2 linked regions of the Paraburkholderia fungorum genome follow. The protein of the gene in region 1 interacts with the protein of each later gene in a pairwise test. Links are inferred from orthologs where the notes say so. Each region holds a gene or a part of one and is shown in the gene's direction. Other genes may lie near its edges. The genes, in order: BLS41_RS16705 and purT.

Region 1 (3,288 bases):
AGCCCGAAAAATCGAAGTGCTGTTTGGTGCCCAGACGAGCCAGATCGCGCGCGACGTCGCGGCCCTGCGCTTCGAACAGCAGCCCTTGCCAGTTCTGCAACGGCGTGGCGCCGAGATTCAGGCAGGGGTTGTCTGCGAAATGCGGCGCGCCGAGAAGCTCGCCTTTGAGATCGTAGGTCCAGCGATGCAACGGGCAGACGATGTTCTCCGTCTGGCCGCGACCATTGAGCATGATGGCCTGCCGGTGGCGGCACACGTTCGACAGCAATTCGACCTGCGACTGCTGGTTGCGGACGAGCACGCGCCCCTCGCTTTCGCTGGGCAAGGCAAAATAATTCCCCGCTTCGGGCACCATGAGATCGTGGCCGATGTAACGAGGACCTTTCTTGAAAAGGGTTTCGATTTCGCGCGTAAGGAGCGCTTCGTCAAAGTAAGCCGTGACTGGCAGCTGGCTGTGAATAGACCGCAACTGCAATGCATTGCTCAGATTGGACATTCCCACTCCCGTGAAGACGTGAAAGCAGTGAACAACCCAACCATCGATAGATTCGATTTAGGGAGCCTGCGATTATAACAGTTTCGCCATGTCTGGGGCGCTTAAGTGCCTGATTTGGGTCAAAAAAGTCATGAAAGTTCGACCTTTTAGCCGCAGACTGATCGTTTTTTTTCTGCGAGACTGCTGGGGCGGCGCGGGATTCACGGGTGAGAGGGAAGGCGGCGAGCGGATCGGAATTGTCGCTTTTGCCGTAGAATGTCCGACTTGTTTTAATTTTGCGACTATTCATGGCGAAGACCGCGTCGAAAGAACCTGCAGCCGCGCCTGCTGAAGGCGTCGATAACACGCCGTTGCCCGGCAACTACGAGGCCGCGCAGGCAGAGCTGGAAGAGCTGGTTGCGCGCATGGAAGGCGGCAGCCTGAGTCTCGAAGAGTCGCTCACCGCCTACCGGCGCGGTGCGGCTCTGGTGGCGTTTTGTCAGCAGCAGCTCGAAAAGGTCGAGCAGCAGGTCCGCGTGCTCGATGGCGAGACGCTCAAGCCTCTGCCCATGAATACCGCAGGCACAGCCGCTACTGAAAGCGGGGACGACCTATGACATTCGAACAATGGACGCGCTCGGTACTCGAACGCGTCGAAACGGCACTTGAACACTATCTGCCGACCGAGGCGACCGAGCCCGCGAAACTGCACGAGGCCATGCGCTATGCGGTGCTGGGCGGCGGCAAGCGGGTTCGCCCGCTGCTGTGCCATGCGGCCGGCGAGCTGACCGGCGCGCGCGCCGAATGCCTGGATGCGGCAGCGGCAGCGCTGGAAATGATCCACGTGTACTCGCTCGTGCACGACGACATGCCCTGTATGGACGACGACGCGTTGCGTCGCGGCAAGCCGACGGTACACGTCAAATATGACGAAGCGACGGCATTGCTGGTCGGCGACGCGCTGCAATCGCAAGCTTTCGTTGCGCTGACGTCCGAGGTTCTGGCGCCGGCGCAGCAGGCTTCGCTGGTGCGTGAACTGGCGTTGGCGAGCGGCTCGATCGGCATGTGCGGCGGTCAGGCAATCGATCTTGCTAGCGTCGGCCACACGCTGACGCGTCCGCAACTGGAAACCATGCATCGGCTGAAAACCGGTGCATTGCTGCGCGCCGCGGTGCGCATGGGCGCACTGGCGGGCGAAACGCCGGACGCGGAAGCCATGCGTGCACTCGACGCCTATTCGGCCGCTGTCGGCCTCGCGTTTCAGGTCGTCGACGACATTCTCGACGTCACGACCGACTCCGCGACGCTCGGCAAGACCGCAGGCAAAGACGCGAAGGACGGCAAGCCGACCTACGTGTCGATTATTGGCCTTGACGCTTCCCGTGCGCTCGCAGCGCAACTGCGCAGCGACGCCCACGCCGCGATTGCGCCGTTCGGCGCACGCGCGCAGCGTCTTGCCGAATTGGCCGACCTGGTAGTGAACCGGGTTAGCTGAACGCGAAAGCCCGCCGCCGCGCACCTTTATCCCCGGGTGCATGTATGAAGTGCGGGCGCGTAAGTTTTCCTACAATGGAACGACGATGTACGACTTGCTGAAAACCATTGACGACCCGGCAGCCTTGCGCCGCCTCGATCGCCGCCAGTTGCAACCGCTTGCAGACGAGTTGCGTGCCTTTGTGCTCGACAGCGTATCGCAGACGGGCGGCCATCTTTCGTCCAACCTCGGCACGGTCGAGTTGACCATTGCTCTGCACTATGTGTTCGACACACCGCGCGACCGGATTGTCTGGGACGTCGGTCATCAAACGTACCCGCACAAGATCCTGACGGGTCGCCGCGACAAGATGCACACGCTGCGTCAGCTCGACGGGATTTCGGGCTTCCCGAAGCGCGACGAGTCGGAATACGACACGTTCGGCACCGCGCACTCCAGCACGTCCATTTCGGCTGCGCTCGGCATGGCGGTCGCGAGCAAGCTGCAGGGCGATAACCGCATGGGCATCGCCGTGATCGGCGACGGCGCCATGACGGCTGGCATGGCTTTCGAGGCGATGAACAACGCCGGTGTCGAAGACGACGTGCCGCTGCTGGTCATCCTGAACGACAACGACATGTCGATTTCGCCGCCGGTCGGCGCGCTGAATCGCCATCTCGCGCGCCTGATGTCGGGCCGTTTCTACGCCGCCGCGCGTGCGGGCGTCGAACGCGTGCTGCGCGTCGCGCCGCCGATGCTCGACCTGGCTCGCAAGCTCGAAGAGCACGCTAAGGGCATGATCGTGCCGGCCACGCTGTTCGAAGAGTTCGGCTTCAACTACATCGGCCCGATCGACGGTCACGACCTCGATTCGCTGATCCCGACGCTGCAGAACATCAAGGAACTGCGCGGTCCGCAATTCCTGCACGTCGTCACGAAGAAGGGTCAGGGCTACAAGCTGGCCGAGGCCGATCCGGTGCTTTACCACGGCCCGGGCAAGTTCAACCCGGCGGAAGGCATCAAGCCGGCCACCACACCGTCGAAGAAGACCTACACGCAAGTGTTCGGCGAGTGGCTGTGCGACGCGGCCGAGCTGGACGCGCGCGTCGTCGGTATCACGCCGGCCATGCGCGAAGGTTCGGGCATGGTCGAGTTCGAGAAGCGCTTCCCGGAGCGTTACTTCGACGTCGGCATTGCCGAGCAGCACGCCGTGACCTTCGCGGGCGGTCTGGCTGCGGACGGCATGAAGCCGGTCGTGGCGATCTACTCGACCTTCCTGCAACGTGCGTACGATCAGTTGATCCACGACGTCGCGCTGCAAAATCTGCCAGTGGTGTTC
Region 2 (3,267 bases), on another replicon or contig:
AGGTCGGCGCAAGTATGCTTGCGCCCAATCGGAAAGCGGACCGGTGTACGACTCGCCGCCACAAAAACGACGGCTGGGGAACAGCGGCATTGCCATCGGCGGCGCCGTCGCCACTATGACCCGGCAATCCGCCGTTTGATTCCGCGCCGCCTACTTGGTGCTGCTGTCGAACGTCAGCGTGTCGCCGTTTTCGAGCACCAGTTGCATCTGCTGCGGCGGACGCATCTGCACGCCGGTTCGATCGATATGCGTCAGCGCATCCAGAAACGCGCTCTCGATTTTTCCGCCCGGCGTCATGCACGCCATGCGCGTACCGCCCAGCGCGCCAAAGCTCAGCTTGCCGTCTTTCAGCGCGTACGAACCCATGAAGCGGTTGCAGCCGGAAAAGCCGCTCGCGTGGCGCTGGCCTTTATCGGTGGACAGCTTGAGCGTGATCGGGCCGCCCTGATCCGCGGACGGAATCGCGCGCACCGTGCCGTCCGCCTGCTTCCACGCGCTCAGCGTCCAGCTGGTGTCGTCGAGCAGCTGCGCGGCGGCGGGGTTGAACGGATCGGGCGCGGCGGCCTCGGAATCGGGGTGTTTGGGCATTGCACAGGCGCTCAGCAGCGCAGCGACGCTCAGCGCGGCGATGGTCGCGCGCGCATAGGGAGTGAAGCGCGCAATACGTCGCGCGGAGGAGCTTTGGAGCATGACGTCGTTCCTCTTCAAACAGGCGAAGGCGTAAGGGTAACGCACTAAGCTCGCCGCACGCGAGCCCGACGGCGAGCGGCGAAGCTTTTGTGAGTTAACGGCAGCGGCGGCAGGCAGCGCAGCCTTGCGCGCCGCCGTCGCATCCTTACGCGCGGATGAAATGGCAGTGTTGATCGACAACGTCGATCACACATTGACCACGCGCGGCGAGCGGTCCGCGGGTCGTCTGTGCCCGGCTGCGTCGACCTGGCAGGGCGGTTTTTTCTGCACGCGACGACCAGGCGCAAAAGGAAAGCAAAAAGGAAAGCAACCGTTGCCGGGCGCGTCTGGAAACCGGCCGTACACGAAGGCTGAACACAGCCTCAGCATGGGTGCGCATCGGGGTGGGCATGTTAACATCGCGTTCTAACCAATCCCACCCTCATCCGACTTTTTTCTGGAGCACCCATGCAGATCGGCCAACGGATCGGCACCCCCCTTTCTGAATCCGCCACGCGCGTCATGCTGCTCGGCGCCGGCGAGCTCGGCAAGGAAGTGATCATCGCGCTGCAACGGCTGGGCGTCGAAGTGATCGCCGTCGACCGTTACCCGAATGCGCCGGGCCACCAGGTCGCGCATCGCTCGCACGTGATCGACATGACCGACCGCGCCGCGTTGCGTGCGCTGGTCGAGCAGGAACGCCCGCATCTGATCGTCCCCGAGATCGAGGCGATCGCCACCGACGCGCTCGCCGCCATCGAAACCGACGGTCTCGCCGAAGTGATCCCGACCGCGCGCGCCACGCAACTCACGATGAACCGTGAAGGCATTCGCCGTCTCGCTGCCGAGGAACTCGGCTTGCCGACCTCGCCGTACGCGTTCGCCGACTCGCTCGACGAATTGCGCGCGGGCATCGCCAAGGTGGGCTACCCGTGCGTGGTGAAACCGGTGATGTCGTCGTCGGGCAAGGGCCAGTCGGTGCTGAAGAGCGACGCCGACGTCGAACCCGCCTGGCAGCACGCGATGGCGGGCGGCCGCGTGAATCACGGCCGCGTGATCGTCGAAGGCTTTATCGACTTCGAATACGAAATCACGCAACTGACCGTGCGCGCCATCGACCCGGCGAGCGGCGAAGTCAGCACGTATTTCTGCGACCCGATCGGCCACGTGCAGGTAGCGGGCGACTACGTCGAATCGTGGCAGCCGCAGCCGATGAGCCCGCTCGCGCTCGAACGCTCGCGCGAAGTCGCGCACAAGGTGACGGCGGCGCTCGGCGGCCGGGGCCTGTTCGGCGTTGAACTTTTCGTGCGCGGCGATGACGTATGGTTTTCGGAAGTCAGCCCGCGTCCGCACGACACGGGTCTGGTCACGCTGGCTTCGCAGCGTTTCTCCGAGTTCGAGTTGCACGCCCGCGCAATCCTCGGTTTGCCGGTCGATACGTCGTTACGGGCGCCGGGTGCGTCGGCGGTGATTTACGGCGGGCTGGACGAGGCGGGCATCGCGTTCGAAGGCGTCGCGGCGGCGCTGGCGGTGCCTAATGCGGATCTGCGTCTGTTCGGCAAGCCGGAAAGCTTCGTCAAACGCCGCATGGGCGTGGCGCTCGCAACCGGCGAGAACCTCGACGAAGCACGCTCGCGTGCGAAAGAGGCTGCGGCTGCGGTGCGGCCCGTATCGGCGAAATAAGGCCTGGCGGCGCGCTGACAAAGCCCGGGCCGCCATCGATGCATGACCCGCGCGCGGCACGTTTGCCGCGCGCGCAATCTGGATGTCGGAGCCGGTCAGGCTCTGTGGAGTCGAGGTGCGTATGTCGCTGGAATCCCGCAAGACAATGCGGCGCGGTATGGTGGGTCGGCTCGGCACGCTCGGCGCATTGCTCGCGCTGTGCTCGGCGATCAGCGGATGCGGTCTCGCTGCCGCGCCGTGCCGGATCGCCTCGGCCGGTTTGAAGATCGTGCCGGTGGTGGGGCACGTCGCCGCCGCGCCGACCGATGCATGCGCAGGCGTGATCGATCCATAAATCAGCCTCCAGCGGGCCACGCGCGCTCGCTGTTCAAGGCGCGGCGCCGGACGTTTGACACGCAGCAACACTCGAGGCATCTCATGACGAAATGGCTTGTTGCAACAATTACGGCGGCCGGTTTCACCGCACTCTACGGGAGCGCCTGCGCTGCGCCCCTACAGCTTTCCGAACTCCAGATCAAAGACCGTCAGTCGCACAAATACACCTGTGCGACCGGCAAGATTCTGCACGTCACTTACTGGAACACGTCGAACGGACAGAGCTTCGCGCTCGTGCCGGTGAAGGGCAAACCGCTGCTGTTCGTCAACGTCATGTCCGGCTCCGGCGCGAAATATCAGGCCGGTAGCTACACCTGGTGGACCAAGGGACCGCGCGCCGATCTGTACGACGCGATGAACGGCGAAAACGCTTCGCCGATATTGTCCGACTGCGTCACCATCGTTCGCTAGACATGATGCGGCGGCTCTCTTCCTCCCTGCCGCCGTTCGCTGATTTCCGTTTGCTCCCGTCTCATGCCAGCCGCGCGGCATTGCCCGGCTGCGCGCAGCCTTTTTACCTCAGGAGTAAGCTGTCCCGCG

The links.
Region 2: the proteins of BLS41_RS16705 (region 1) and purT interact in binary tests that used the Escherichia coli proteins (3 or more experiments, as listed by UniProt). The link is inferred for Paraburkholderia fungorum from one-to-one orthologs.

The regions. Positions count from the first base shown.
Region 1 is NZ_FNKP01000002.1:108,488-111,775, forward strand. The notes cover bases 58-3,029. They hold BLS41_RS16705 (polyprenyl synthetase family protein), read left to right. Parts: upstream 58-1,088; coding sequence 1,089-1,970; downstream 1,971-3,029. Other genes in these bases: BLS41_RS16695 (aromatic ring-hydroxylating oxygenase subunit alpha), read right to left, coding at 58-496; BLS41_RS16700 (exodeoxyribonuclease VII small subunit), read left to right, coding at 784-1,092; dxs (1-deoxy-D-xylulose-5-phosphate synthase), read left to right, coding at 2,056-3,029. Outside these bases: more of BLS41_RS16695, read right to left, coding at 1-57; more of dxs, read left to right, coding at 3,030-3,288.
Region 2 is NZ_FNKP01000001.1:1,331,205-1,334,471, forward strand. Bases 294-3,244 are described here. They hold purT (formate-dependent phosphoribosylglycinamide formyltransferase), read left to right. Parts: upstream 294-1,137; coding sequence 1,138-2,352; downstream 2,353-3,244. Other genes in these bases: BLS41_RS05880 (META domain-containing protein), read right to left, coding at 294-690; BLS41_RS05895 (DUF6726 family protein), read left to right, coding at 2,474-2,686; BLS41_RS05900 (MliC family protein), read left to right, coding at 2,770-3,138. Also shown: more of BLS41_RS05880, read right to left, coding at 151-293. UniProt on the Escherichia coli protein: Involved in the de novo purine biosynthesis. Catalyzes the transfer of formate to 5-phospho-ribosyl-glycinamide (GAR), producing 5-phospho-ribosyl-N-formylglycinamide (FGAR). Formate is provided by PurU via hydrolysis of 10-formyl-tetrahydrofolate.